Luteolibacter sp. LG18: one gene and its partner. Each later gene encodes a partner of the first gene's protein in a complex. Links are inferred from orthologs where the notes say so. Each region holds a gene or a part of one and is shown on either strand. Other genes may lie near its edges. The genes, in order: trxB and trxA.

The links.
Region 2: the proteins of trxB (region 1) and trxA are in contact, whole or in part, in a crystal structure (PDB 1F6M), measured with the Escherichia coli proteins. The link is inferred for Luteolibacter sp. LG18 from one-to-one orthologs.

What each region holds. Positions count from the first base shown.
Region 1 is NZ_AP024600.1:2,918,185-2,933,333, forward strand. Bases 8,177-11,013 are described here. They hold trxB (thioredoxin-disulfide reductase), read left to right. Parts: upstream 8,177-9,048; coding sequence 9,049-9,978; downstream 9,979-11,013. Other genes in these bases: llg_RS12045 (thioredoxin family protein), read left to right, coding at 8,177-8,974; llg_RS12055 (endonuclease/exonuclease/phosphatase family protein), read right to left, coding at 10,048-11,013. In the rest of the region: protein translocase subunit SecD, read right to left, coding at 1-2,265; preprotein translocase subunit YajC, read right to left, coding at 2,320-2,652; tRNA guanosine(34) transglycosylase Tgt, read right to left, coding at 2,649-3,779; llg_RS12020 (GYF domain-containing protein), read left to right, coding at 3,934-4,425; llg_RS12025 (DUF4339 domain-containing protein), read left to right, coding at 4,439-5,011; llg_RS12030 (DUF2752 domain-containing protein), read left to right, coding at 5,016-5,471; llg_RS12035 (riboflavin synthase), read right to left, coding at 5,730-6,314; llg_RS12040 (putative Na+/H+ antiporter), read right to left, coding at 6,350-7,906; more of llg_RS12045, read left to right, coding at 8,012-8,176; more of llg_RS12055, read right to left, coding at 11,014-11,613; llg_RS12065 (oxidoreductase), read left to right, coding at 12,215-12,886; llg_RS12070 (DUF5009 domain-containing protein), read right to left, coding at 13,408-14,526; llg_RS12075 (PIG-L deacetylase family protein), read right to left, coding at 14,523-15,149.
Region 2 is NZ_AP024600.1:2,031,519-2,046,600, forward strand. Bases 9,530-12,299 are described here. They hold trxA (thioredoxin), read left to right. Parts: upstream 9,530-10,639; coding sequence 10,640-10,960; downstream 10,961-12,299. Other genes in these bases: llg_RS08530 (S8 family serine peptidase), read left to right, coding at 9,530-9,663; llg_RS08535 (hypothetical protein), read left to right, coding at 9,768-10,442; llg_RS08545 (VOC family protein), read left to right, coding at 11,288-11,653; llg_RS08550 (NTF2 fold immunity protein), read right to left, coding at 12,149-12,299. Also shown: cysS (cysteine--tRNA ligase), read left to right, coding at 1-1,170; llg_RS08495 (hypothetical protein), read left to right, coding at 1,264-1,449; llg_RS08500 (hypothetical protein), read left to right, coding at 1,474-1,914; hemB (porphobilinogen synthase), read left to right, coding at 1,965-2,954; llg_RS08510 (hypothetical protein), read right to left, coding at 3,086-3,769; llg_RS08515 (hypothetical protein), read right to left, coding at 4,543-4,872; proS (proline--tRNA ligase), read right to left, coding at 4,899-6,416; llg_RS08525 (DUF3592 domain-containing protein), read right to left, coding at 6,538-7,023; more of llg_RS08530, read left to right, coding at 7,090-9,529; more of llg_RS08550, read right to left, coding at 12,300-13,537; llg_RS08555 (metal-dependent hydrolase), read right to left, coding at 13,593-14,093; llg_RS08560 (ferritin-like protein), read right to left, coding at 14,183-15,082. UniProt on the Escherichia coli protein: Participates in various redox reactions through the reversible oxidation of its active center dithiol to a disulfide and catalyzes dithiol-disulfide exchange reactions.

The DNA of each region.
Region 1 (15,149 bases):
CGCGCCGCCGAGGATCGCCAGCGAGAGCACCGACACCAGGGTGGCGGTGGAGGTCAGGATCGTGCGGGACAGGGTCGAGTTGATCGCCTCGTTCATCACTTCCTCCAGCGTGTGGCCGCCGAAGCTGTGGCGGAGGTTCTCGCGGATGCGGTCGAAGATGATGATGGTGTCGTTGATCGAGTAACCGGCGATGGTCAGGATCGCGCCGACGTGGATCAGCGAGAGCTCGCGGCCCAGCAGGACCACCACGCCGATCGAGATGATGCAGTCGTGGACGATGGCGACGAAGGCACCCACGGCGAAGGAGATCTCGAAGCGGATCCAGACGTAGAGGAAGATGCCCACCAGGCCGAGCGCCAGCGCCATGCCGGAGCTCATCAGGAGACCGCTGCCGATCAGGGCGGAAACCTCCTCGTGGTTCGAGGCGATCTTGTAGATCTCCTGGCCCTTGTCGTCGGTGGTCTTCTCGGCGAGCTTCGGATAGTGCTCGCGGAGCTTGGCGATCACGGTGTCGGTGTCGCGGCTGTCGCAGCGCACGGTGAGGAGGTGACCGCTGGTCGGGTTCGTCTCATCCTGCACGTAGGCGGCCTTGTGCAGGTTCAGGTTGCCCTCGGCGAGGAACTTCTCGGCCTCGACGTTGGAGATCGGCTCGTTGCCCACCAGGAACTGGATGCGGGTGCCGCCGGTGAAGTCGATGCCGAAGGCGCGCTCCTTCTTCCAACCGAAGGCGCCGATGGAGATGATCGTCAGCACGATGGAGGCGACCACGCAGGTGACGCGCTTGCCGAGGAAGTCGAAGTGCTTCGACTGGATCAGGTTGAGGAAGGACAGCTTCTTGAGGATGCCCAGGTCCACGCCCCAGCGGAAGAGCACGCGGGTGGCGAGGATGGCGGAGAACATCGAGCACAGGAGGCCGATGGTCAGGGTGACCGCGAAGCCCTTCACCGTGCTGCTGGCCAGCCAGAACAGGATGATGGCGGTGATGAGCGAGGTGACGTTGGCGTCGAGAATCGCGCTGAAGGCCTTGTCGTAGGCCGCGGAGATCGCGGTCTTCAGGGACTTGCCGGCGGCGAGTTCCTCGCGCAGGCGCTCGTTGATGAGCACGTTCGCGTCCACCGCCACACCGATGGTGAGGACCATACCGGCGATGCCGGGCAGGGAGAAGGTGAAGCCGAACATGGCCATGATGCCGAAGAGCATCACCGTGTTCAGGATCAGGCCGATGATGGCCACGATGCCCGCCACGCGGTAGTAGACCAGCACGAAGAGGAAGGTGAGGGCCAGGCCGAGGACGCCGGACCAGATGCCCTGCTTGACGATCTCGGCGCCGAGCAGCGGGGAAACGGAGCGCTCTTCCTCGACCTTCAGGCCGTTTTCGAGCGGGTTCATCAGGGCGTTGGCGAGGTCCTGGACTTCACCGGGCTTGTCGAGGCCGTCGATCTGGAACTGGCTGCCCAGCGGCACCGTTTTCACGGAGGGGGCGCTGATCACCTCGTTGTCGAGCACGATGGCGATGCGGTCCACGCCCGGCTGCATGTGCTCGGTGAGGGCGATCATCTTGTCGCCGCCCTTGGCGTTCAGGGTGATGGAAACGGCGTCGTGCTGCGTCGGGGAAGGGGTGGCGTGGGCCACATCCGGGCCGCCGAGGGCCACGCGGCGGCTCAGCAGGATCGGGGAGGTGAAGGTCTTGCCTTCGGAGTCCTTCAGCTTCTGCTGGAACACCTTGTAGCCCGGAGGGGCGACCTCGGTGTTCGCGGCGATGGCGCCGACGAGCTCGTTGCTGCGCGGGTGGACCTGGCGGAGCTCGAGGTGGGCCACGCGTTCCAGGGTCTCACGAATCTTCTTGGCCTCCTCGGGAGTCACGCCCGGCATCTGGACCAGGATCTTGTCCTCGCCCTGGGCGGCGATGAGCGGCTCGGAGGTGCCGGCACCGTTGAGGCGCTGCTCGATGACCTTGATGGCCTGCTCGACCTGGCTCTTGGTCACGGAGGTCTTTTCGCCGGTGGTCTCGTCCTCGTGCTGCTGGACGCGGAGGCTGTAGGAGGAGCCGCCGAGGATGTCGATGCCGCCCTTCAGGCGCTCCTTGAGCGGGAAGACGGACACCAGGCAGAGGGCGGTCACTCCGAGCAGGAGGACGGTGCCGACGTTGCGCTTGCGGCGTTCGATTTCAGTGGCGAAGTACCAGACGAACAACACCAGCAGGAGCAGGCCGATGATGAAGAGCGTCTGCGGATCCTCGTAGAACGGGATGGAGGCGGCGAGCATGGATGGAAGCATGGCGGATGGACGCGAAAGGAAATCTAAAGGGGGAAGGGGGCGTTACTTCTTGTCGCCGTCCTTCGGGAACACACGGCCGATGGCCTGCTTGTCGAATTCGACCATGGTGCCCTCGGCGATCTTCAGGACCACGGTGTGTTCCTTCACCGAGTGGACCAGGGCGTGGATGCCGGCGGTGGTGATGACCCGGGAGCCCGGCTGGAGGGAGGCGATGCGCGCCTGCTGCTCCTTCTTCTGCATCTGCTGGGGGCGGATCAGGAGGAAGTAGAACGCCACGACGATGAGCAATGGAGGGATCCAGTTCGCCCCCATGGGATTCTGTCCGGCGGGAGCGTCGGCGGCGAGGAACGAAACAAAAGCAGTCACAAGGGTCATGTCGGATCAGTCTGGGTGTAACGGCGGATAAAGGAGTCCTTGAATTCAAGGAAGTTCCCGGCGGCGATGGCCGCGCGGGCTCCTGCCACAAGGCGGAGGTAGAAATGCAGATTGTGGTAGGAAAGCAACCTCAAAGCCAGTATTTCCCCGGCCCGGAAGAGGTGCCGGAGATAGGCCCGGGAGAAGGCGGAGACATGGGGCGGGGAGGTTTCGCAGAGCGGGCGGTCGTCCCGCTCGTGGACCTTGTTCTTGATCTGGATCGGGCCGTCCAGGGTGAAGGCCATGCCGTGGCGGGCCACCCGGGTGGGCATCACGCAGTCGAACATGTCCACGCCGCGGGCGATCATTTCCAGGATCTGCGGGGGCGTTCCCAGGCCCATGGCGTAGCGCGGCTTGTCATGGGGGAGGAAGGGCACGGCGTTCTCGATGGCGCGGAACATTTCCTCCTCCGGCTCGCCGACGGAGACCCCGCCGACCGCGTAGCCGTCGAAGCCGATGTCGACCAGCTCGCGGGCGGATTGCTCGCGCAGGTCGGCGTAGATCGAGCCCTGGACGATGCCGAAGTGGCGCTGGAGGCCGTCGCCGGACCGCGGCTGGTGTTTTTCCGTCCAGGCCTTGCAGCGGCGGGCCCAGCGGGTGGTCATGGCCAGCGATTTCGCGGCGTAGTCCTTGTCGCAGGGGTAGGGCGGGCACTCGTCGAAGAGCATGGCGATGTCCGAGCCGAGCGCGGCCTGGATCTCCATGGAAAGCTCCGGGGTGAGGAGCATTTTCGAGCCGTCGAGGTGGTTGCTGAAGCGGACCCCCTCCTCGGTGATTTTCCGCAGTTTCGCCAGCGACCAGACCTGGAAGCCGCCGGAATCGGTGAGGATCGGCTTGTCCCAGGTGGTGAACTTGTGGAGCCCGCCGAAATCCCGGATCAGCTCATGGCCGGGGCGGAGCCAGAGGTGGTAGGTATTGCCCAGGATGATCTGGGCCCCGAGCTCCTCCACCTCCCGCGGGTGCAGGGTTTTCACGCTGCCCTGGGTGCCCACGGGCATGAAAATCGGGGTTTCCACCGTGCCGTGGGCGAGTTCCATCCGGCCGAGGCGGGCGGACGATTGGGGATCGGTGGCGAGGACGGAAAACATGCGCGGGGGCGCTGATTACCATGGGATCGCGAACTTCCAAGCCCAACTTGCCGTCCGGTGAAACCGGCGGACCCGGGAAAGGTGACGGATTTCTTACCCGTTTGGCGATGTTAGGGATTGGCCGGGGGCACGTGAACTGCTCACACTGGCCGCGATGGCGCAGTGGCACTACGGCGAAAACGGACAGCAGCACGGACCGGTCGATGACGACGGGATCCGCCAGGCGATTGCCTCCGGACAGGTCCATGCCCAGACGATGGTCTGGCGGGAGGGCATGCCGAACTGGCTGCCGCTCGCGCAGGTGCCGGAGTTGGCCTATCCGGCGGCTCCAATGGGCTACCAGCAGACGCCCTACCCCTACGCCATGCCCTACGGGGTGGTGCCGACCGCGCCGACCAGCGGCCTGGCGATCGCCAGCATGGTGTGCGGGATCGTGGGTTTTTGCATGTGCTGGCTGGCGGTGCTGGGCGGGATCCCCGCCGTGATCTGCGGCCACATGGCGCTCAGCCGGATCAATGAATCCGAGGTGCCCATGGGTGGGCGCGGCATGGCCATCGCCGGATTGATCCTCGGCTACATCGCGATCGGCCTGTCGGTGATCGGCCTCGCGTTCATCGGATTCTCCATCGCTTCCGGTACTCCCTGACTTTTCATCTCCCATGCAGTGGTATTATTCGAAAAACGGCACGCAGCTCGGTCCGATCGGCACCGAGGACATCAAGGCGAAACTCGGCTCCGGTGAAATCTCGGCCACCGACCTGGTGTGGAAGGAAGGCATGGCCGATTGGGTGCCCGCCGGCCAGGTGGGCGAGCTGCGCACCCTGATCGCCACCCCGAGCGCCGCGCCGCTGGGTGGGGCTCCGGTTTCCACGCCGGTGGCTCCGGCTTCGCCCTATGCTCCGCCGGTGGCCGCGACGGCAGCCCCCGGTGCCTATCCCATCGGTGCCGGTTGCCCGAAGGCCTCCACGGCCAAAACCCTTGGCATCTGCGGTCTCGTCTTCGCCCTTTGCTGCAGCATCGTCGGCGTGGTGCTTGGCATCCTCGCTGTGGTGAATGGTAACCAAGCCCAGCAGCAGATCGCACAGAATCCCGCCTGGGCGGCGGATCTGCCGAAGGCGAAAGCGGGTGTGACTATGGGGTGGATCGCCATCGGTCTTGGAGTGGTGTCCATGATCGTCAGCGTCGTGATCAACGTGGGTCGATTCGCGGTTCAGAGCAATCTCCAGCACTGAGGAGATGCCGGACCTCGTCCAGCCGGAGTCCACGCGCGCGTCGTCGGCGTGGACGGCCCGGCTGGGGTCGTTAATGGCTCCGGCGGGCTTGCTGGCGCTTTTGATCGGAATCGCCGTTTCAAAACCGTGGATTGCGGCCAATGCGCCCCAGTGCGTGTTCCACCGGTTGACCGGTTTGGAATGTCCGGGATGCGGTGGCACCCGGGCGTTTTTCGCGCTGTCCCGCGGCGATCTCAGCGCTTCGCTGCGCTACAATCCCTGGGCTTTGGTGCTTGTGGCCGGTCTCGGCATCTGGAGCGCCAAACGGGTGATCCGGGTGTTTGCTCCCTGGAGCCGCTGGGGAGAGCCCTTGGTGATGCGATCCTCCACCCTTTGGGCGATCCTTGTACTTTTGGTGGTCTTCGCTGTCCTGAGGAACCTGCCTTGGTGGCCGTTCACGTTGCTGGCTCCACCGGCGTGAGCGGAGGGGGAGCTTGGGTTCAGCCCTGAAAGGGCGTCATGCGATAGCCCGGGGCAACGCCCCGGTGTTAGACGTGAAGGGGGGGGCGAGCCCTGAAAGGGCGGGATGACGAGGGGGATGCGGCTTCTTGCCCCGACATTCCGCCCTTTCAGGGCTCGGCCCTCTGGGCATTCGGGTCCCAGGGCGATGCCCTGGGCTATCGCATGACGCCCTTTCAGGGCTGGCTTGAATGGCGATTCACCCCGGTATTGCCCCGGATCAGCGCTTCACCAGCCGCTCGACGTATTTCGCCAGCAGGTCGGCCTCGAGATTGACGCGCTGGCCGGCTACGCAGGCGTGGAGGTGGGTGTGGGCGTGGGTGTGCGGGGTGATCCAGAACACGGCGCTGGATTCCTTAAGCTCGGCGATCGTGAGCGAGATGCCGTCGATGCAGGCCGAGCCCTTGTCGATGCACAGGCGGTGGATTTCCGGTGGCAGGGCAACCTCGAAACGGTGGTCCTGGCCGTGCGGTTCCAGGGCGATGATGGTGCCGGTGGCGTCGACGTGGCCCTGCACGAAATGGCCGCCGAAGCGGGAGGTGGCGAGCATGGCGCGTTCGAGGTTGACCTCCGAACCGGCCTTGAGATCGCCCAGCGAGGTGACCTTGAGCGTTTGCATCAGCACGTCGAAGACGGTGCCTTCCGGCAGCAGCTCGGCGACGGTGAGGCAGCAGCCGTTGATGGCTACGGAATCGCCGAGGGCGAGTTCGGCTTGGAACGGGATGCGGACGAGCAGCCGGGCCTGGTCGCCGCGGGATTCGAGCGAGACGACGGTGCCGGTGGATTCAACGAGGCCGGTGAACATGGTGGGAAGAAAGCACTAAATTCTAAATCCAAAATTCAAAACGGACGATGGGCTGCCGGTGGCGGATTTTCGGGTGCGTGGGCGCTTTTGTCGGGGATGAGCATGAAGCACATCGCGACGATGATCGTGGGCAGCAGCGCGGCGGCGAGGAGCTTGAGCGGCGAGACGCCGTCGCCGAAATAGCGGGCCAGCAGGGCTTGGCCAGCCGGGTTGGGGGCATTGGCAATGACCGTGAGGCCGCCGCCGGTCACAGCTCCGGCGAGCACGGCGTATTTCAGGGCCGGGGTCAGTCCATCCACCTGGCTGGCCAGGAAGGTGATGGCGGCGTTGTCGTTGAAGGAGGTCAGGATCGTGGAGCCCGCGAACAGCGGCCACTCGGTGAGGCTGGCGATGATCGGCTGGAGCCACCAGCCCTGGAGCCCGCCGTGGACCACCAGCCCGCCGAGGAAGAATCCGACGAGGATGGGGCCCTTCAGCGAGATCGGGTTCTGGTGGTGCTGGGTGGCCTTGGTGAAGGCCAGGAAGAACAGGAAACCGCCGATGAACAGCGGCGGGTAGTGGGCGAACACCACCGTCGCCAGCATGAACAGCAGGTGGGTGAGGGTCACGAAGAACGGTACCGGATTGTCGCGCTGGGTCCAGTCCGCGATGCCATCGCCATCCAGGTCCGGGACCTGTGCGGCCATGGCTTTCAGGTCCTTCCGGAAAAACGCGAAGTAGGCGGCGGTGGAGAGCAGGATCGCCAGCACCGCCTTGTCGCCGTAGTGGACCAGCATGTGGCCGGTGGTGAGGTTCCATTTCTGGGCGACCATCAGCACCGGCGGCGCGGCGAAGTTCGTGAGCACGCCGCCTACCGAGATGTTCACGAACAGCAGGCCGAGCGTGCCGTAGGCGAAGACCGGCCGCGGTTTCAGCCGGTAGAACTTCCGGCCCAGCAGGATCGCGGCGATCGTCATCGCGCCCGGCTCGGTGATGAAGGAGCCGAGGATCGGCGCGATGACGAGGATCGAGAGCCACCAGGCGGCGGGTGATTCCTTGCCGAAGCGGGCGAAGAACCGCAGGCAGCCCTCCGCGAACCGCAGCACCGGCCGGGTGGAGGCCAGTGTCATGATGATCACCACGAACAGCGGCTCGGTGAAGTTCACCCCCATCATGTAGCCGGTCACGGCGGCGGGGCCGTGCATCGCGGCCATCGCTCCCAGCAGCACCAGCACCCAGATGCCGAAGATCGCCTCCACCTCGCCGAGGAAATGGAGCATCGTGCCCTTGAAGGACACCCGCTTCAGGTGGTCGGGGTCGCCCTTCACCTTCTCGTCGTGCTCATGCTGGACGCGGTGGGCGTATTTCGTGATCGGGACGGCGACGAAGGTGTGGAGGATCGCCAGCACGAAAATCACGGTGGCCACCACCAGGAACGGCTCCTCGTGGGCGCGGAAGGCGATCCGTTCCCCGATGCTGGTGAGGCCGCGGGCGGTTTCCAGGGTGGGAAACGCCTCCGCTTTCTCCAGGAAGGCGGGTTTCGCGGCCTCCGCCCCGGCCGCCGGCAGCGCGAGGGAGCCGGTCAGGAGCAGGAATCGGTGGAGCAGCCGCATGGCCGGATTAAACGCGCGGCATCCTGCCCGGGCAAGGGCAACCGGCCTGGTGAGCCTCCGCACTTGGAGCTTGGAAGACGCCGCGGCGCTTGCACACTGCCCGGCATGATTCCATGGCTCCGGCTGTCCGTCCTGCTGCTCCTGTTCCTGCCTTCCTGTGCCCGCGTGGGCTCCCTGGTGAAGGGGAAAAAGGGCCCCGATAAGTCGGAGAAGCCGTTCGGGCCGAGCGGCATCCCGCCGGAGCTGCGCGGGGCTCCGGCCACCACCACCGTCACCGGTGGCACGCCGGTGGTCGCGGGTGGCAATGTCGTTGCCGGGCCGGTGGGCCACACCTCCGGCATCACTCCGCCGGACCAGATCCTGTGGACCGATGCCGACCACCCGGAGAAGGGCATCCCCGAGCTGGCCACGCTGATGTCCGCGCCCAAACGAGGGTTGTGGGAGGACAATGAGACCTTCGCCCGCCAACTGGCCGTGCGCGAGGGCAAGCCGCTGCTGATCTGGTTCACCGATTCCCAGCACAGCCCGGGGTGCAAGCAGCTCTCGGCGGAGCTGTTCGACAACAAGAACTTCGAGAGCTGGGCGAAGGAGAAGTTCGTCCGTCTGCGGGTCGACGGTTATCCGCGGGTGAAGGACCCGGGAATGTCCATGGACGATGCCGCCGACAAGGAGGCCCGGAACCGCGAATACGCCGCGGAAATGAAGAAGCGCTACAAGGTGCTCGGTTACCCGACCCTGCTCGTCCTTTCGTGCAGCGGCGACGTGATCGGCCGCTACAAGGGCTACAAGGGCGGGGACGGCGACTACACCTGGGGCCTGCTCAAACAGGGCGAGGGTCTGGCGGCGAAATCCTGCAAGGACTGGCGCGACGGCCTGATGAAGAAGGGCTACCGCGAATGGCAGGACCGAAGCGGGAACAAGGTATTCGCGAAGCTGGCCTCCTATTCGAAGGGGACGCTGGTGTTCGTGGAGCCGGATGGCCGCCGCTCGAAGACCAGCGAGACCCGGCTTTCCGACAACGACCGGGACTGGATCAAACAGCAGAAGGCCCTGCGCGGGATCGAGTAGGCGCGGCTCCGGCACTCGTCGCTTGCCAGCGGGGCGTTCCCGGTGGAATCTCCGCCGCTCCCGTCCCAAGCTTTATGGAAAATGTCATCATCATCGGCACCGGATGCGCCGGTTACACCGCCGCGATCTACACCGCCCGCGCGAACCTGAACCCGCTCCTGCTCTCCGGCACCCAGCCCGGCGGCCAGCTCACGACCACCACCGAGGTGGAGAATTTCCCCGGTTTCCCGGAAGGGATCCAGGGCCCCGAGCTGATGATGAAGATGCAGCAGCAGGCCGAGAAATTCGGCGCGCGCATGGCCTGGGCCACCGTGAACTCCATCGAGCGCCGCGCCGACGGCACCTTCAAGCTGAACTGCGGTTCCGAGACCTTCGAAACCAAGACGATCATCGTCGCCACCGGTGCCGCCCCGCGCCACCTCGGCCTGCCGAATGAGAAGACCCTGATCGGCCACGGCCTGACGTCCTGCGCCACCTGCGACGGTGCCTTCTACCGCGATGTGCCGGTGGCCGTGATCGGCGGCGGCGACAGCGCGGCGGAAGAGGCCACCTTCCTCACCCGTTTCGCCAGCAAGGTCTATCTGATCCACCGCCGCGACGAGCTCCGCGCCTCGAAAATCATGGCGGAGCGCGCGCTCGCCAATCCGAAGATCGAGCCGGTCTGGAACTCCACCGTCACCGAATACCTCACCGACGAAGCCGGCGAGGTCCGCGCCGTGACGCTCAAGAACCTCGTCGATGGCGGCGAGAGCGAGCTGGAAGTGAAGTGCGTGTTCGTCGCCATCGGCCATGTGCCGAACAGCGCGTTCCTCGGCGACCTCGTCGACAAGGACGAGAACGGCTACATCCTCCAGGTCGGCGGCAAGACCGAGACCAAGACCCCGGGCCTCTTCGCCGCGGGCGACGTGGCGGACCACTACTACCGCCAGGCGATCACCGCCGCCGGCCAGGGCTGCGCCGCCGCGCTGGAAGCCGAGCGCTACCTCGCCGACCAGGAAGGTTGAGCTGCCTGTCAGTCTTTTGCGAAAAACCCGCGCCGGACTCCGGCGCGGGTTTTCTGTTTCAGGGGGCGTTTACGGGTTGAACTGGAAGGTCACCAGAATCGAGGCGTGGTCGCTCGGCCAGGTGTTGTCGCGGGTGGCCGTGATGGAATCGCCGTAGACATAGCCGCTGTGCTCGACCGGGGTGGTGAACGTCTGCGCCGCCACGGGCGTGACGCCGGTGCCCTTGTGGAAGACGAAGTCGATGCGGTCCTGCGGTTCGTTCGTGCTGCTGTAGAGCGGGGACCAGGTGATGAAGGGCTGGGTGACCGGGTTCGGGGAAACCTGTCGCACGGAGTCGGTCATCCCCGCGTCGGTGACCGCCTTGGTTGCGGGCCACACCACCACCTTGCCGTAATGGGCGGAGGCGTTCGCCGCAGTCCAATCGAGGTGGGAGGGGCAGTTGAAGTCGCCGGTCAGAAACACCGGCGTGGTGTTGGCCGCCGTGAGGTAGCTGGAGATGCCGGACAGGATGGCGGCGATCTGTTCGTCGCGCTGGGACTTGAGTTCCTCGGTCAGCACGCTGGCGTTGGTGGAGCCGGCCAGCTTCGCGGCATAGGGGCCGTAGTAGAGGTAGTCGAGGTGGGTGTTGACCAGCACCACCTCGCGCAGCGGCGAGGTGCAGATCCGGATGCGCACGCCCTTCGCCACGCCCGCGGTGAAGGTGTCGACGATCGGGTAGCGGCTGGCGATGCCGGAGTCCCCCGCGCCGGTGGGGCTGTAAAACCAGCCGAGCTGGTTGGCGATGGTCTGCACCTGATAGGCGTTCGAGCCGCTGACGTTGTCCACGGTTTCCTGGGTGCCGATGATGTCGGCGCCGGAGAGGATCACGGAATCGAGGCCCTTGTTCTGGCCGTCGTTCATCTGCCCCCAGCCGTGGAAGAGGTTGTAGGACATCACCTTGATCTGGGAGACTTGCTCCTGGCCGGTGGCGAAGACCGGGAGGGTGAGTGTGGCGTTGGTCGAGTTCCCCAGCAGGTCGGTGGCTTTCACCACGAAGTTGTTGGTGCCACTGTCGCCGGCGGACGGGGTGCCGGTCAGGTCGCCGGAGGAGGACACCGAGAGCCACGCCGGACCGGAGACCTTGGAGAAGGTGAGGGAATCGCCCGCGTCCGGATCATAGGCGTAGGCGCTGATGCGGCCGGTGTAGGCCGTGGCCTGCACCGCGTGGCGCAGGGAGAAGGGGGACGCCAGCCACACCGGCGGCGTGGGGCCGCCGACCGGGGTGACGCTGAAGGTGGCGGGGCCGGCGAGGATGCTGTAGCCGTTGTTGGCGAGGAACCAGGCCTTGTAGTTGCCGGGCGGGAGGTTCGCCGCGTTCGGGAAGGTGACCGATCCGCTCTTCAGGTTTCCGGACGGCGTCTGGGTGCCGTTGGTGTAGAGCCACGTCAGGTAGGTGCCGGTCGAGGGAGTGGTGACGGTGGAGGGGAAGATGCCGATCCAGTCGTTGCTGTTGCCCGGACCTCCGCTGAAGGAGGCCACGATCGGCGTGTTGGCCGGGTAGCTGGATTGGTTGAGGGTGATGCTCTTCGGCGCGGCCGTGGCGACGCCCGACAATGTTAGAACGCAGCTCGCTGCGAGGATCAGGGTTTTTATCATGGCTCCTTAGCGGAACCCGGAACACTCACGTGGGACAACGGGCATATTCGTCATGGAGGTGGCAATATCGTCATCATTCCCGTGGCCCTCATCGGTATCTGTTAGATCGGATGGACGGGTGGGAGGAACGTCCTTCCCCGGAAGAGCGGGCGGTGGCGTGTTTTGCAAATGGTTTGGCGTCATCGGCGATTTCGGGGAAATGCCTCCGATGCCAAGGTGGTTCCGTCACACCACTCTCATGAACGCAACCACCCGCAAGCCCGTCGCCCTCGTCACCGGAGCATCGTCCGGCATGGGGAAGATCATTGCCAGCCGCCTCATTGAGAAAGGCTACCATGTCATTGCCGCTGCCCGCCGCACGGAGCAGATGGCCGGTCTCGAACGGCTCGGAGCCACCATTGTCCACATGGACCTATCGAAGGAGGAGAGCATCGAAACCGCGGTGACGGAGATCCTGGCCTCGTTTGGCTCCGTTGATGTCCTCGTGAACAACGCCGGTTTCGGTCTCCAGCCGAGTTCGTTTTTCCGCGCCTTCAACGAATGGACCGGGCAGACTCCGGAGCAGGTCCGGAATCCCACGGCCGGATAATCACCTCATCCCATGAACCCGTCCGACATCATCGAACCCACCGCCCGCAGGATCGTCATCGCGGGGGCGAGCGGACTCGTCGGCGGGCATCTGCTCGCCGGGCTTCTCGCCGATCCCACGGTGGTGGAGATCCACCTCCTTGCCCGTCGCGAGATTCCTCTCCGTCATGACAAGATCCGCCTGCATGTGGTGGACTTCCGTGACCTGCCCGAGCTCCCGCCGGTGGATGAAGCCTATCTCGCCCTCGGTACGACCATCAAGGTGGCGGGCAGCCGGGACGCCTTCCGCGCGGTCGATCTGGAGGCGAACCTGGCGGTCGCGAAGGCCGCGTTCGAGACGGGCGCCCGCAGGATCGGCCTGGTGAGTGCCATGGGTGCCGACAAGGAATCCTCCGTGTTCTACAACCGCGTGAAAGGCGAGTTGGAGGTCGCGCTGCGCGATCTTCCCACCGATGCCACCGTGATTGTCCGCCCGTCGCTTCTGCTCGGCGACCGCAAGCGGCTGGACCAGCCGCCCCGTCTTGGGGAAGCGCTGGCCACGCTGGTCATGAAGCCCCTCGGGTTCCTATTGCCCCGTGACTACCGCCCGGTGGAGGCCGGGAAGGTCGCCCGTGCCCTGCTGGCGGAGGTGCCGCGTGCCATGGGATGGCGGGTGATGGGTTCGGGGGAGCTGCAGGGCTATTGAACGGAGCGCATGGGGATCGGTTCCATCCACGTCCTTGATGAGGGGACGCCGCTCGCGTCCCTGCCGGGACGCCTTCAGATGGCGTGTTCTCGATCCGGTGGTTTCACCCTGATCTTTATACACATCTGGCGCGTGTCTGCGGAGTAGCGGAAGTGGTGACACTTCCGGTTGGGCAATTCCGCGCTGACCTTCCGACGCCATGACTCTCGATCTTCCCCGGGGAGAATTTTGGATCCCGAAGGGATCGCAGCTCCGGTAGCCGGTGGTTGAGGAGCCTTGGCGACGACACCACCGGACCGCCCGGATCAGGAAATGCACCCCGAAGGGCGTGCCAGCCATGCACCCCGGCTCCGCGGGTGGAATGGAAAATGGAATTCCGCTGGCCTCCGAACTCGGCTGCGATCCCCTTCGGGATCGAATGACCCTTTCGGCCCCACCGGAGGTGTCGTCGCCAAGGCTCCTCAACCTCCGGCTACTTGGGCTGTCATCCCCTTCGGGGATACCGAGCAAGGATCAGGGTTTCACACCCGCAGGAAGATCTTCCGGCGATAGAGGAAATAGAGGACCATCCATTCCAGCAGCAGCACGCCGCAGGCGAGGACCACCGGGGCCGCGTCGCCGCAGGCGGTGGCGAGACGGCCGAAGAGGAGCTTGGCGGGCTGGCTGAAATCGAAGAACCGCGTGAGCAGGTAGATCGTCAGGGCGTTCATGCCGATCATCCGCAGCGGCAGGGTCCAGCGCTGGAGTTTCGCCACGTCGATCACCGCGAAGAACAGCGCGAACACCATCAGCGAGATGCCGGTGGCGAGCAGGTCGAAGGTCGGCGTCCACAGTGCCTTGATCGGCGGATAGCCCGCGTGCCAGCACAGCCAGCCCGCGGCGGCGACGGCGGCTCCTGTTAGAAACACCATCCCCGCCGCCCGCCAGGTGCATGCGTCCGGTTTCCGCAGGAACGATCCGAGCACGGAGCCGGAAAGCGTGAGCGTGGTGGCGGAGAAGATGCATAGCAGGCCCTCGGGATCGAAGGTCTTGCCGTTGAGTTTGCCGGGGACGAGCAGCCGGTCCAGCCAGGCGTTGATCGCGCCGGTCTTGCTGAGATCACCCGCGCCGAATTCGGGCACGGGCACCAGCAGTTGGAGGATGGTGACGATGCCGAGGATCGCGGCGATGCAGGCGAGTCGACCCTTCGTGCCGCGCACCATGAGGTTGACGGTGGCGGCGGCTCCCCACGCCAGACCGATCTGGCCGAGCACGCTCAGCAGCCGCGGCGGCCCGGGTTGGTCGGAAAGCAGTCCGTTGTAGAGCATGCCGAGAATCACCAGCACCAGCGTGCGGACGGCGATCTTTCCGGCGAGCCGGGCCTTCGAGTCGCCGCGGGCGAGCCGCGATTCGAACGAGAACGGGATCGCCACCCCGGACAGGAACATGAACAGCGGGAAGATCAGGTCGTAGGCGTGCAGGCCTTCCCAGGAGACGTGCGAGAGTTGGTCGGCCCAGCTTTCCAGCCACGGGGTCTTCTGCCACGCGGCGAGCTGGCGGACGAGAACGTTGGCTCCGATGATCCAGAGCATGTCGAAGCCGCGCAAGGCATCGAGCGAGAGCAGGCGCGGCGGTTTCGGGTCGGAAAGCGTGTCGGTCATTCGAGGAGGGTGACTAAACGGTAGAAGCAGCGGGGAGTTTGCGCGGGGAAGGGAACTTCCTTCCAGGAGCCATCGGCATCGCCCTGCCAGGCCGGGGTCCAGATGGCGAGATCGGTGGAAGACTCCAGCCGGTAGCGGCGGTGGAGCCCGGCATAGCCGGTGCCGGCGGCGGGGCGGGTGGGGAACTTCACCGTGCGGGCGGCGAGGTCCACGGCCAGGGCGGGCGCGTCCGCGGTCTCCGGAGCGGTGCCGGTGATGTATTCCGTGAGAGCGTCTGCGCCGTCGCGATCGAGATCCGCGTGCGGGGCCAGGGTGCCGGTGAGAGGCGAGTGGAGTTTTTCCCAATCGTCCGGCAAGCCGTTTTCATCGAGGTCCAGGTTGAGGTTCTCCAGGAAATCGCGCTTCGCCCAGCCGGTGTAGATGGTGCCGTTCACGGTGAAGGCCGGGGCCACGGTATCGGTGCCGACCTTGGAGGAATGGAGTCCCCACAGCTCCGAAGGGTGCGCGTCCCAGGTGCTCTGGACCTCGCCGGTGAGATAGGCGGTGGAGACATCCGGCTTGCTCTGGGTGACGTGGAAATCGAGGCCGGTGTTCGTGACCTGGCGGGGTGTGAGGCCGGCGAG
Region 2 (15,082 bases), 890 kb from region 1 along the record:
ATCCGCGATTCGCAGAAGGCGGGGAAGTCGCTCACCGAGTTCACCGCTTTCTGGACGGAGAAGTTCCACACCGATTGCGAAAAGCTCGCCTGCCAGCCGCCGCACGTGGAGCCCGGTGCCGTGGAGCACCTGCCCCAGCAGATCGCGATGATCCAGACGCTGGTGGACAAGGGCCACGCCTACGCGTCCGAAGATGGCTCGGTCTATTTCAACATCGCCTCCTATCCCGCCTACGGGAAGCTATCCCGCCTCGACCAGCGCGAGTTGGAAATCGGCAAGACCCAGAACTCCCGCTCCAGCTCGGACGAATACGAGAAGGAGAGCCTATCCGATTTCGTGCTGTGGAAGGCGCGCAAGCCCGAGGACGGCGAGAACTTCTGGGATTCCCCGTGGGGCCAGGGCCGCCCCGGCTGGCACCTTGAGTGCTCGGCGATGATCGCGGAGTACCTCGGTGATACCTTCGACCTCCACTCCGGCGGCGTGGACCTCGTCTTCCCGCACCATGAGAACGAGATCGCCCAGAGCCAGTGCGCCTGCGGCGGCCACTTCGCCGAGCACTGGTTCCACACCACCCACCTGCTCGTGGATGGTGGCAAGATGTCGAAATCGCTCGGCAATCTCTACACCCTCGACGACCTCGAAGCGAAGGGCTTCACCGCGATGGAAGTGCGCTACGTGCTGATCGGCGCGCACTACCGGAAGCCGCTGAACTTCACGCTCGATTCGCTTCACGGCGCGAAAGAGGCCCTCGCCAAGCTGGCGAAGGGAGCCCGCGCGCTCGCTGCCAAGGCTCCGGCCGAGGCCCGCTTCGACAGCGTCGATTTCGGCCCGTTCCAAGCGGCGTGGGATTCGCTCGCGAACGACCTCAATACCCCCGGCGCGCTCGGCGGGCTCTTCACCGGGCTCCGTGAGGCCGCCGCGCTGGAAGGCGAGGCCGCCGCCAAGGCGCTCGCCGGGTTCAACCGCGTGCTCCGCGCCCTCGGCCTCACGCTTCCGGAGGAGGAAGCCGCCGCCGAAGTGCCGGAAGACATCCGCTCCCTCGCCGAGGAGCGCTGGCAGGCCCGCCTTTCCAAGGACTGGGCAAAGTCCGACGAACTCCGCGCCAAGCTCACCGATCTCGGCTGGGCCGTGAAGGACGCCAAGGACTCCTACGAGATCAGCCCGGTCTGAAGGAGTTGAGGCTTTAGCCGAGGAAGGTCTTCCTGGGGGCGGAGTCTGGGTTGCTGATTTGCTCGTTACTCTCGAAATTCGAATAATCCGATCATGTCTGCGAAGGAAGCTGCTCTCGATGCGATTGGTCGACTGTCCGAGCAAGCGACATGGGAGGAGGTGGTGGAACGTATTCGATTTACGGCTGCCATCGAGAAGGGTCTCGAAGAGGTCGGGAATGGCAGTGTCGTTTCTCACGAGAAAGTCCGAGAGGATTTGCAGCGTTGGATTTCCGAATAATTGGTAGCAACCACGGCGACGAAAATGGCTTCAGACTCTCTATACGGCCGTGTGGCGATTTTGGCGGCAAAGCTTTGCTGGGAAGACCGTAATCCGAGAGCTGCATGGATAGAGGCTGCTGGAGAAGTCTGTTCCAACGAAAGTTCTAAAACGAAGCATTGCCCTCAAGGTGCGTTTCTGGGGCTTTGCGCAAAGGCGCTGTTTAAGAATAAGAAGATCCAACCAGACCCAAAGGCTAAGATCGGCGTCAACGGGGAATACGCAATCCAACTTGTGGCCAAGCTTCAAAAGGACCATTCGCTGGAAGAGCTATCTGCGTCCGATTTTTGGAACCTGTTAGGCCTCAGAAGTCGTGTGGATCCTTCCAAGAAGAAAGCGCACAACAGCCAAGCTCATGTCGTTCTGGCTCTGTGGCGAGCAGGGCTTATCGACGGCTCTCCTCATGCGGAGGCATCGTGTAAATAGCTCTTCTTCCCATTCGTCATTAGGATTTAGTCATTAGTCATTTCTTTCCCATGAATTTCCCGCTTCGTCCCCGCCGCAACCGCCGCACGCCCGCGATCCGTTCGCTGGTCCGTGAAACCACGCTGTCCGCTTCGGATTTCATCCTGCCGGTGTTCCTCCACGAGGACGCGGAGGACACGCCGATCGCTTCGATGCCCGGCGTCACCCGCTGGTCGCTGCCGGGGCTGGTGAAGGAAGTCGGCGAGGCGATGGCACTCGGTGTGAACGCCGTGGTGCTGTTCCCGAAGATCGAAGAATCCCTCAAGACGCCGCACGCCGAGGAAGCCTTCAACGACGACGGCCTGGTGCCGCGCGCGATCGAGGCGCTGAAGGAGGCCTACCCGTCGCTCTGCGTCATCACCGACGTCGCCCTCGATCCCTACAACTCCGACGGCCACGATGGCGTGGTCGCGCGCGACGGCCTCGGCGAGATCCACATTCTCAATGACGAGACCGTCGAAATCCTCGTCGCCCAGGCGATCTGCCACGCCCGCGCCGGGGCGGACATCGTTTCGCCGTCCGACATGATGGATGGCCGCGTCGCCGCGATCCGCGCCGCGCTCGATGACTCCGGCTTCGAGCACGTCTCGATCCTCAGCTACACCGCCAAGTATGCCTCGGCCTACTACGGCCCGTTCCGCGGCGCGCTCGATTCCGCGCCGAAGGATGGCGACAAGAAGACCTACCAGATGGACCCGGCCAACGCCCGCGAGGCGATCCGCGAGCTCCAGCTCGACGAGGCCGAAGGCGCGGACATGGTGATGGTGAAACCCGCCGGTCCCTACCTCGACATCATCTCCACGCTGCGCGGCAGCACCACGCTGCCCGTGGCCGCCTATCAGGTCAGCGGCGAGTATCTCATGATCAAGAGCGCCTGCGCCGCCGGCTGGCTCGATGAAAAGGCGGTGGTCCTGGAGTCCCTCACCGGCATCAAGCGCGCCGGCGCGGACATGATCCTGACCTACTTCGCGAAGCAGGCCGCGGCGTGGCTGAAGGAGTAGCGTAAGCATTCCTGCTTGCGAGTGGGAACGCTCCGCTATCAGGCAAAAGCATCAATCGGATCATTCCGGTGGAATGTGAATCCATCCGGCAACGAGCCGCGCACGCTCACAAGCAGGAATGCTTGTGCTACTTAGCCCCTCCGGCGTTCGAGTAGCACCAGCATCATGAACGAGAGGATCTGGTTCATCTCCTCGCGCGGGGAAAGATCGCCGAGCTTCTCGATCTGGAAGCGGCCTTCGAAGAACGCGGGCTGTTTGGTCAGGCGCATCGCGGGCTGGCCGTTGCTGCGGGTCGAAAGGTACTTCGGGTGGAAGAAGTAGCCGGTGAGCAGGCCCAGCAGCGGGATCTCGCCGAGCAGGGCGTCCATCACCTTCGCGCCGGGGTTTTCCTCCCGGATCGAGAAATCCGGCACCTCGTCGCCGGGGTTGAAGCTCTCGTAGTGCGCGCGCCAGATCGAGCGCCAGCCGCGGCGGCCGACGCTGCCGATCTCGCCGCCTCCGGCATCGGTGAACATGTAGCGGGCCGACCAGTCGATCACCTTGCGGGTCTTGATCTCGGCCAGCAGGGTGGAGCGGGTGTTGTCGGTGAAGATCTCCACGTGCTCGCGGAACTTGAAGAGCTTCTGCTTGGTGTAGAGCACGGTGCGGCCGGAGGCATCGGTCACGGTCGCCTGGCTGGCCAGGGCGAGCACCTTGAAGGAAAGCTGGAGCGGGTATTGGAGTCCCGTGAGCGCCTTCGTCACCTGGTCATTGGAGAGCGGTGGCGGCGTGGCGATCTGGGAGGGCGGGGTGGCGTAAGGGTCGAGAGTGGACATGACGGCGCGGTCTAACATCTCCCGGCGAGCCTGTCAGCCCAAAGCGGCTCTCATCTGTCGTAGCCGCGCTCGTGAGAGCGTGGGCGGGGAAGAGCTGCCCAGATGCTCCGGGATGTTTGGTCGAGGGCGATCCCGAGAGGGCGAATCTTGGTCCTAACCACGCCTTGCCGGTCTTCCGCTCCTTTCGGAAGGTGCCCACGTTTGGTCAATTCGAGTAAGTGTGCCGACCGCCTTTTCCCCTCGGCCGTCATCTCAAGCCGTGCGATGATTCGCGGAGTGGGTTTCATGCTTCGGGATCAGGCAGCTTTCGGATGTGGAAGACCAGTCTTCTCTCGACGAACCATAACGCCACCAGCACGGCACCCACGGCTCCCGCCTTCCAGGGACTGTCTTGGATACTGTCCGGGAAATAGCGGAACTGCCCGTGGGAAACGGCGAACGAAAGAGCCCACGGGGGCGGAGGAGGACTTGGCGAACCATAAGATTTGATTCCGCTGATCGGAGTGGCCATCAGCCAAGGCCACCACCAGAGCAAAACCACCAGTCCGCATACGAATGCCAGGACCCTGGCAGCCAGCAAGGCCCGTCCGAGAGGGGAATGCCATGCCTTCATCCAATCGTCTGGAAGCGCCGCCATGGGTGACGATCCTACCAGTTCGACCCCGGGAACAAAAGGTCCGATCCGTAGAAGGGATGTGCCCGCTCAAGTGAGAGCGCATGGCGAACGGAAAGTATGCATTCCCACAAGGACAGGAATGTCCTTGCTCCCTGGGCTACGCCAACCGGGCGTCGTCGAGATCCACTTGCGCCCGGTTTTCTCCGATCTGTAGATCCAGCCGGAAATCCCGGCCGTTCGCGTGCATGTCCGTGACCACCGCCAACAAGGGTGGTCTATCGCACGTCTTCGTGCTGGTGACATGCATGATGCCGGTGAATTCGATCTTCCGGGGATTGCGAATCTTGCAACGGAATTCCGCGGCTCCATCGAAGAAAGAATCCGGCGAAGGCGCGTCCATCAGCCGCAGGGCGATGAACTCGAAAATGAAACCGAGATCCTCCGCGTATGGCTCCATGCTTTCCCCCGCGAAGAGCGAGGGAAGCATGGCGCGGAAACGTTCGAGTGGGCTCATCAATAGCTCCGGCCCCAGATCGCGCGGGCGCGGGTCGGGACGCCGGTGAGCACGCAGGGCGCTTCCGGTTCGTTCTGCTTGTCGAGCGGCAGGCAGCGGATCGAGATCTTGTGCTTGCCGGAAAGCTCGTCTTCCTGCTCCGGCGAGGCGGCCCAGGGAGTGATCAGCCAGCCCGGGTTTTCCTGGCTCCAGTGGGCGTGGAAGGTGTCGATGGAATCGCAGGGGGTGATGTTCTCGTCGCGGAAGGCGGTGGCCTTCGCCAGCAACGAGTCGTGGATCTCCTGCAGGATGTCCGCGGCGCGTTGGATGAAGTCCTCCTTGTCGGCGAATTCCTTCGCGGACACGGCCTGGTCGCGGCGCTGGAGGCAGACCTTGCGGGTCTCGATGTCGCGCGGTCCGATCTCGATGCGGATCGGCACGCCCTTCTTGATCCACTCCCACTTCTTCACGCCGCCGTTGAGGTCGCGGGTGTCGACGTGGACGCGCAGCGGCTCGCCGTGGAAGGTCTGGTTCCGCAGCGTGCTGGCCAGCGCCTGGCAGGAGGCGAGCACCGCCTCGCGCGTGTCTTCCTTCGGCGTCACCGGCGTGATCACGATCTGCTGGGTGGCCACGCGCGGCGGCAGCACCAGGCCGTCGTCGTCCGCGTGGGCCATGATCAGCGTGCCGATCATGCGGGTGGACACGCCCCACGAGGTGGTGTGGGCGTGCTGGATCGCGCCATCGCGGCCGGTGAAGGAAATGTCCTGCGCCTTCGAGAAATTCTGGCCGAGGTAGTGCGAGGTGCCGGCTTGGATCGCCTTGCGGTCCTGCACCATCGCCTCGACGGTGAGGGTCATGTCGGCACCCGGGAAACGCTCGTTTTCGGTCTTCTCGCCCGGGATCACCGGGATCGCGAGGTGGTCGCGGAGGAATTCCTCGTAGAGACCGTGGATCATCCGCGTCTCGACGATGGCTTCTTCCTGCGTCTCGTGTGCGGTGTGGCCTTCCTGCCAGAGGAACTCGGCGGTGCGGAGGAACAGGCGCGGACGCATTTCCCAGCGCATCACATTCGCCCACTGGTTGATGAGCAGCGGCAGGTCGCGGTAGGACTGCACCCAGCGGGCGAAGGCCGCGCCGATGATCGTCTCGGAAGTCGGGCGGATGACGTACGGCTCGGCGAGCTCGCCGGTCGGGATCATCTTGGTCTTGCCGGTCACCTCGTCCTTCTGCGCTTCCAGGCGGTGGTGCGTGACCACGGCGCACTCGGTGGCGAAGCCCTCGGCGTGCTCGGCTTCCTTTTCCAGGTAGGAAAGCGGGATCAGCAGCGGGAAATAGGCGTTCTGGTGGCCGGTGGCCTTGAAGCGGCGGTCGAGCTGCTGCTGGATGAGTTCCCAGATGCCGTAGCCCCACGGCTTGATCACCATGCAGCCGCGGGTTTCCGAATTTTCCGCCAGGTCGGCGGCACGGACGACCTGCTGGTACCACTCGGGGAAGTCCTGGGCACGGGTCGGGGTGATGGCGGTCTTGTCGTTGGACATGGGCGACGGGGTTTTCGCCGGTTCGCCCCGGGGATGCACGCGAAATTTGCGTGGTGAAGGAGTTGAGGCATTTAGCCGAGGAGGGTCTTCCCGGGAGGCGGAGTCCTTGGATCGCCGGTTTCTAGAAAACCGACCGGCTGGCCCCGCCGATCCGGCGGCTCCGGCCCCACCAGCCCACTCCACACAGGATCGTCCCCAGCACCGCCAGCACCAGCGGCCCCAGCCACAGGTCCACGAAGCCGCCGAATTTCCCGCCCGCCGGATCGCCAGGCGGCACCAGGATCTTCACCGCGTCGCCGGTCTTGAAGCGCGGCGGCTCGGTGTGGGCCGGGGATTCCGCCTGATAGATCTTCCCGCCGACCTCATACTCCGCCAGCGGGTGCTTCACCGTGTGGTTCCGGCGGTCCTGCACGATCTCCCGGTAGCCGGTGATCCGGCCGTCCACCGTCGTCGCTCCCGCGACCAGCCGCGCGCTCGAGCTGCCCCACCCGGCACCGACCACCAGCGCGGCCCCGCCGAGGGTGAAGCAGAGCCAACTGAAAATCCGCGCGCGGGTGGCCGTGGTCATGCCCTCATCCTGCCGGAGATCGTGCAATCTGTCACTCATCCGGGATGATATCCCGCGCGAAACATGGGATTGCCCGCCGTGAGCGCGGCCCGTTAGGTTTCACGGGTGATTCCGAGATCCCCCTCGCTCGCCGCCACGCTCCTGCTCGCCGTTTCCTCCCTGGCCCAGGGTGATCCGGCCTCCGATGCCCTGCTCGGGGCCGCCCGCGCATCGGACGCCTCCCGGCTGGTGCTCGCCCTCGCCGAGGCGAAGCCCGATGTCCGCGATACCCAGGGCCGCACACCCCTGATGCTGGCCGCGCAGGCCGGGTCCTTCGAGTGCGCGAAGCGTCTGATCTGGGCCGGAGCCGATCCCCGGCTCACCGATTCCGCCGGGAAAACCGCGTTCGATTGGCTCGATACCTCTTCACCCGCCTACGGCCCTCTCAGCCTGTTGCTGCGCTGCCACGCCTTCTGCCGCCAGAACGGCCGTCCCGGCGGCAAGGCCCGGATTCCCCACCTCGCCTTGGTCAATGACACTTTCGTCGACTACACCCATCCGGCGCTCGCCGCGGCCTATCAGGTGAACTCCGCCGAGTCGAAGGGCCGCCGCGGCGTGGACGACGACCGCAATGGCTTCGTCGACGACGTCTACGGCTGGAACCTCAACAACGACCAGCCCGTCCGCGCGCCGATGCTCTCGCTCGACGACTCCGCGGAGAACCGGAGCTTCCTCATCGGGATGCTGAACGACTACCTGAAGGCCCAAGGCGGCGACAAGGTGATGGAGACGAAGCTCCGGACCCGCTTCAACAACCCCCTGGTCCAACAGATCGGCCTCCAGAACCTGCTCGGCCAGAACATCGCGCTCAACGACCACGTCTACGCCGAGATGTTCATGGCCGCCTCCCACGGCACCCACGTGGCGGGCATCATCAAGCGCTACAGCGGCGACAAGGCGAAGCTCACCTGCGCCACCATCGGGGCGGTGGTTTCGCCGAAGGTCTCGGTGGTGTTCGATGAGGACACACTCTCCGGCCTCGCGGAGGAATCCGCGGACTACGGGGCTTTTGTCCTGGCCGTGCTCGATCGTTACCGCGGCGAGGCGATCGCGAAGGGCCGTCGCGCCTCGGACTATCTCCGGGCCAGCGGCGCGGGCATCGCGAACATGAGCTGGTGTCGCCCGAAGTCGTTTTTCGCCGGTTCCGCCGCCCGCTTGAAGAAGATCTACAAGGACCACGGGGCCGATCCGGCCAGCGTTGACCGCGCCTACACCGGCCAGGTGGCCGAGCGCATCGCCGAACTGCCGCTCGAGCTCAGCATCGCGGACGCCGCCGCCTTCGCGCTCGCGTTCTACGAGAACCCGGACGTGCTCGTGGTGGTGTCCGCGGGCAATGATCACCTCGACAACGACACCGGCCTGCCCTCGCCGCAATATCTCTCCCGCTTCTTCCCGAACGTCCTCACCGTCGCCTCCACCGATGACCAGGGGAAACCCTCGTCCTTCACCAACTACGGCGTGCGCTCGGTCCAGATCGCCGCACCCGGCGAGCAGATCCGCTCGACCATCCTCGGCGGGCTGGAGGCACCGATGAGCGGCACCTCGATGGCCGCTCCGGTCGTCGCGGGCGTGGCCGCCGGCATTCGTGCTGATTTCCCGAAACTCGCCGCCGCGGACCTGCGCCGGATCCTGGAATACTCGGCGCGGAAGGACCCGCGGCTGGCGGACAAGGTGGCCACCTCCGGCTGGGTGGATGCCGATGCCGCCCGGCGGATGGCCTCCACCTGGGCTGGTGCCACCGGCGCGATGCTGCTCGCCGAGGTCGCCCGCGATCGCCGCCCCGGCCAGGACGGGCCGAAAATCACCGCGCCGCCTGCCGCTGCACCGAAGCTCGCCTCGCTGAAGCTCAATCCCTTGCCCAAACCCGCCGCGCCGAACCCGGCTCCCACTCCGGCACCCGCGCCCGCGGTGCCGAAACCTTCCATTGGAAAAGGCTGGCGCATCACCACCACCGGCGGTTTCGCCGATTCCTGGCGGGTCGTGATGTCGAAGGGCGCGCCCTACACCGAACAGTGCCACCTCGGCACCGGCGAGTGGCCGGCCGATCAGATCGAGTCCTATTGGAAACAGGGCTACCGCGTCACCTCCATCGCCGGGGATGGGGATGGCTGGAACGTGGTCATGAGCAAGGGCGTGCCCGGTGGTCAGCGCGTGCTGGGCATGGACTTCGATCAGGAGCAGCTCGCGAAGCTCTTCACCGAAGGTTGGCGCATCACCACCTTCGGCGGCTGGAAAAACCAGTGGGTTTTCGCCCTCGGCGACCAGACCGGTTACGGCCCCCAGCGCTACACCCTGCCCACGCCCCTCAATGACAGCCGTCGCGATTGGATCCAGAAACGCCGGGCGGAGGGCATGATGATCACCGCCGTGGCGGGGGACGATACCCCGGAGGACGCCGAGGATGGCTGGTTGTTCGTGGCCACCGCGAATTCCGGCTACACCGATCAGGTGATGGAGGGCCCGGGACCGTGGCCGGGCCTGTGGATCGCCGGGAAACTGCGGGAGGGCTACCGCGTGACCTCGATCGCCGGTGGGCCGGGGCGCTCGCTGGTGATCATGTCGAAGGGCGCGAAACTGGGCGAACAGGTGCTTTCCGACGGCTCCTCCTACCCGGCGGACTGGATCCAGGAGCGCTGGTGACCCGGCAGTGGTCCGTTTCCGGTGAAAAACCCGGTGATGGGGGTTTGACAGCTCCGCGCTGGTTCGTCTTAGTAGCTTTCTCAAATCCCAAAACCCGCGTCTGAATGAGCGAGAATGAAAACCAACCGCCGGCTCCGTCGAAGCAGACGTCGAGCGTTCCTCTGAAGAAGGAAACCGTCCGCGTGACCCTCAAGGCGGCCGATGCTCCTCCTGCCGCCACCCTTCCGGGCGGCGCTCCGGTGGTCCGTCCGCCCTCGCCGACCGCTCCGCCGGTGCCCAGTGGCCTCGGTGGCGGCCCGCGTCCGCCGGCTCCGGCCCCGACCATTCCGCTCCGCCCCGCCGGTGCTCCCACCGTGCCGGGTGCCCCGACCGCCCCGGGCGGTGCCCCGCGCCCGCCGGGCCCGGCTCCGACCATCCCTCTCCGTCCTGCTGGCGCGCCGACCCTGCCGCCCGCCGCCGGTGGTGCTTCCGCCGCTCCCGCTCCGGGACCGACCGTCGCCCTGCCGAAGGCCACCGTGCAGCTCCAGGCTCCGACCCAGCCGCTCGGCACCGCCGCCCGCCCGTCCTTCAGCCAGGCCGCCACGCTGCAGGCCGATGACGAAGAGGATTCCGCCGGTGGCGAAGGCATCGCCAACGCGCTCTCCGTGGTCGGCTTCATCGCCGCCCTCGCCGTGCTCGCGTTCCAACTGATGATCGCCAACACCTGGATCAGCGCCGAAGACAATCCGGAAGCCGGCTCGTGGGGCCAGCTCTTCTCGTCCTCCGCTGCCGCCGAGTAACCTCTAGTTTCCAAAAACCATGTTCCTTCCCATTCTCAACCTGATCCTCGCCGGCGTCGTCGCGTTCCTCGCCTACTCCGCCGGGGCTCTCCCGCTGGGCTGATCTCCGGATCTCCCGCCGTTTGTTTTCCAAGGGCTGTCCTGCCATCCGCAGGGCGGCCCTTGACGTTTCGGCCCCCTGCATCCAAGTTCCGCGCATGGCACTCCAACTTACCGAAGCCAATTTCCAATCCGAAGTCATCGATTCCGACCAGCCCGTGCTCGTCGATTTCTGGGCCGAATGGTGCGGCCCGTGCAAAATGATCGGTCCGGTGATCGATCAGGTCTCGGCTGAACTGGAAGGCCAGGCCAAGGTCGCCAAGGTCAACGTCGACGACGCCCGCGAGCTCGCTGTGAAGTACGGCGTCCGCTCCATCCCGCTGCTCCTGTTCTTCAAGAACGGCGAGGTGAAGGACCAGATCGTCGGCGCCAACGTCACCAAGGACCAGCTCAAGTCGAAGCTGCTCGCGCTTGCCTGATCCGCCTGCCAGATCCGATTTTCCCAAACCGGCCTTCCTTCACGGGAAGGCCGGTTTTGTTTTTGGAGGAGTTGAGGCTTTAGCCGAGGAAGGTCTTCCGGGGGGGCGGAGTCTCCAGAGATTTTAGCCGCAAAGAGGCGCAAAAATCGCAAAAGGAAGAGCTCCTTGTCGCTGAAACGATCTCTTCCTCTTCCTGAAAACTGAACACTGCAAACCAGCAAACTCTTCAGGCCTCCGCCCCCCGGAAGACCTTTCTCGGCTAAAGCCTCAACTCCTTCCGCAACGGAGCTTTGAGGGTGCCCGCGGATCTGTTAGTTAGGAACCACCATGAACAGCCCATCCACGGTGAAACCCCAGGCGGTCAAGATGGTGCTCATGGCCGCCGACATGGAGCGGGCGGTCGCGTTCTACCGCGATGTGATGGGTTTCGAGGAGAGCTTCATCACTCCGCACTGGTCGGAGCTTCGTTTCGGGGACGCGGTTCTCGGACTCCATGGCGGCGGCGATGGCTCGCGCGTTCCGACCGGGCTCTCGATCCAATACGCGGACGTGGCCCAGGCCTACGCGGACGCGCTCGCCGCGGGAGCCACGGCCATCCAGGCACCGGAGCAACGCGGGGGTGAACCGATCATCCTCGCCACTGTGGTGGATCCCGAGGGCAACATCATCATGCTCACCCAGTACGTGGGATGAGCTTCTCCCGGGACCAGAACCTGGAGAACAAAGGATGCCCGGAATGCGGCTCCACCCTTGAGTGCATTCGCCAAGGTGGGTCGCTGGTCCATCGTTGCCATTCAGCCTCCTGTGGCTGGGGGGCCGTCACCTCGTATCTCCCGCCGATTCTACGGGATGGTGGCCGATACATCCTCCGCGTGCCAGCGACCTGTGACCTTTCTCCCTCCCAATGGATCGTTCTCAACCGCAAGTTCACAGGCAGCATCGTGGAATTGCGCCGCCTTGTCGCCGAGGCCGGCCTTCGGGTGGTCGAAGGGTCGGCGCTTGAGATCTGGAACGAAAGCGGGAGCCTGAGAAAGGCTTCCATTCCTATGGAGATCGAGCCGCCCTATCCATTCGACTTCGATCGACCTGAGATGGCTTTTGGGCCTCCGGATGGACCGGTGGATGGGCCTAGCTGAATACTTGCTCCGGGACGTTGCCCCCGCCACATCGCCACGGTGCCCTGTCGGCTTACTTCCTGTGTGACAAGCTCCACACCCGGCCATCCGATTCGCCGATGATGGCTTTGGCCGAGGGCCTGCCGTCGGAGGGCGGAGTGCTGGTGACCAGCCAAACCCCTTCGTCGTGTACCGCCTTGTAAGGCTTTTCGTGGGCAATGGTCTTTTCTCCGTAAGCTGCCTTCCAAGCTTCTTGGGCGATGGCGATTGCTTCCATTTCGCTCGTCACCCGCCGTGGAATGGATGACGGCCGAGGCAGGAACTGTTTGAACTGCCATTCGCTGTCCCTCTCCCCGAAGGCGAGCATCCCGAAGCTCCGTGTCATGACGAACAAGTCCCCCTGCTGGCTGACGGTTGCGGTCTTGAGAAACTGGAGGGACGGATGTGGCTCCGGTCGTTGCGGGAGCGATAGCAAGGTCTCGAACCTCCCATCGTTCCATCGGTAGACCTCGCTCTTGGTGATGAGCAGCAGGCGTTGGTCGCTGCCCGCGTTGATGCTCTCGAGGGTATTCGCGATCGGCAGCGATACCGGTCCCTCGTTCCTGTCTCCGAACCCGCGAATCACGGTGTGCCATTTGCCCGAGGCATCGCGCCGATAGAGCTCGCGCGTATTCATGCCCATGTGATCCGTCCCGCTGGCTGTCCACAGCTCCTTCCCCAAGGGAAGCAGGATGGCAACGCCACCGGAGTCCTCGATCCCGGTATCATCACCGGGCTCTCTCCCGGTGACCATCTTCCAAGCTGGCTTGCGGGCGGAGAGATCCATGGCGGCTAGTTGGCAATCTCCTTCATCAAGCGACCACGAGGCGTGGAGGAGGGGCCTCTGAAAGCAGAGATGGGTGAAGATGATCCAGGATGGGCGAAGGCGATCCTGGATATCGGGAGGCATCGGCGCTTCAAACTTGAAGTGATGCCATTCCCTTTCGAACCACCAGAACGTGTCCCCGATCCGCATCGCCGGGAGATCGGATCTGACCAGCGAACAGCTGCTCAGATCGGGCAGCCACTCTTTTGGCACCGGTATCGACTTCCGGGTGCCATCGCGAGACTCGACGAGCAGCACGACATGGCTGGCCCGCATGCCGAAAAATAGCAGGCCATCCTTGATTCGTTCATAAGACCAAATGTGGTCGATACCTTCGACTCTGAGTGGCACCGGGGCGTTGGAATCGAAATGTGTGAACAACAGTTCGTTCTTCACGGTTTCCCCTGTGGAAGTAGTCACCCCGTCTTTTGTTTCGTCACTTGCCCAAAAGATCACTCCATTCCGATAGGGGGCGATACCAGTGATCCAAGCGTCATTGTGGATGGCTAGCTTCTCCGGTACCAACGCGCTCAAATCCTTCGCCGCGAGTGACACCAGCGGTAAAACACCCATGAGAGCCAGAAGGCGACCGATCATGCCACATCGGTAGCTACGCAAGGTTGGGAAGTCGCGCGAAAATGCGCTGCGAGGATTACTCCACCCCTCTCAACTCCCGCTCATACGCCCGTAATTCCAGCCGTTGCCGCCAGCGCCACAGCAGCCAGGCGGCGAGGATGAAGACGGCGTCGTAGATCGGCCAGGTGAAGGGTTCGAGGTAGTATTCGCCGATCGGCTCCTCGTTCCACGGGGCCAGCCAGGCGATACCGCCGGACACGGCGTCCGCGGCGAGGTGAAGCATCGCCGCGAGCCACATCACCACCGCCACACGCAGGCGCATGCCCTTCTCGAACCAGAGGACGATCATCCCGCACACGGGCACCAGCACGGCGAGGAACAGCAGCGTGTGGGAGAAGCTGCCGTGGCGGTCTTCCAGCGAGATGTGCGGCGAGCAGATGTCCGGCAGCACGCCGAACAGGGCCACCAGCGGCAGCGTCCAGTCCGGAAACACCCGCTGGTGCCGGAACCGCAGCGAAATTACCTCCGCGGTGAGACAGCCGGTGACCGGCATCATCGAATGGAAGCCTGCCATCATGACGCGGCCATTAGACCGCGCCTGCCGCAGGAGGAAAGAAGATCCGCCGCCACCCCGCCACCATGCATGGGCGGGGTGGCGGACCGGCATCAGCCCGGGTTGACCGGCTGGTATTCGAAGCTCGGTCCGATCGGGCCGGGCAGGTTGGTGCCAGCCATCATGTCGAGCGCCTGCTGGCGCAGTGACATCATCGCGCCGAGCGTGCGGCGGAAGGTTTCCGGCTGGCCGTTGAAGAGGTCGTGGAGGCCCTTCAGCAGACTGGTGTAGGTGTAGTTGAAGTTGTCCATCGCGTGGCGCTGGGCCGAGCCGCTCGGATAGTCCGCGGCCTTCGGGTTGGTCGGGATCTGGGCGACCGCGGAGGCGTTGTAGGTGATCGGGGCACCGCCGTAGTAGTACTGCTGGTCCGGCGGATCGGTGGGCTTCGCGTTCGGATTCGGGATCAGCGCGTGGCCGTAGTAGATCTCGGCGAACTTGTAGTAGTGGGCCAGCTCGCCGTCCTCGCCCGCCAGCGGGGTGGTGCCGGTGCCTTCGCCCTGGTCGATGATGATGTCGATCGCTTCCAGCGCACTGGTGAGGTCGGTCACGATGCTGCCTTCCGGAAACGGCGGCTGCACCTGGAGCGCGGGATCGCCGGTGAAGGCGCCCTCGCCGAGGGCGATGAGCTGCTTTTTGATCTCATCGTAGAACTGGCCGATGGTGACGCCCTGCTCGCCGTTCGCGGCGAAGAGCGTTGCGGTTTCCGGATAATCGTTCGGGTGCTGCGGCTCCTCGATTTCCATGAAGACGTTCTTCACCACGTCCAGCGTGAACGGGGAGAGGTTCACGATCAGGCCGCTTTCCACGCCGCCGGGCAGCGGGCCCGGGTAGTCCGGGGTGAACACCGGGGTGTCGATCACCGGGTGGCCGCCGATGGCGTTGAGGACGTTGCACGCCAGCGTCATGTGCAGCATTTCCTCCGCCACGATGCTGCCGATGATGTCCGCCACCAC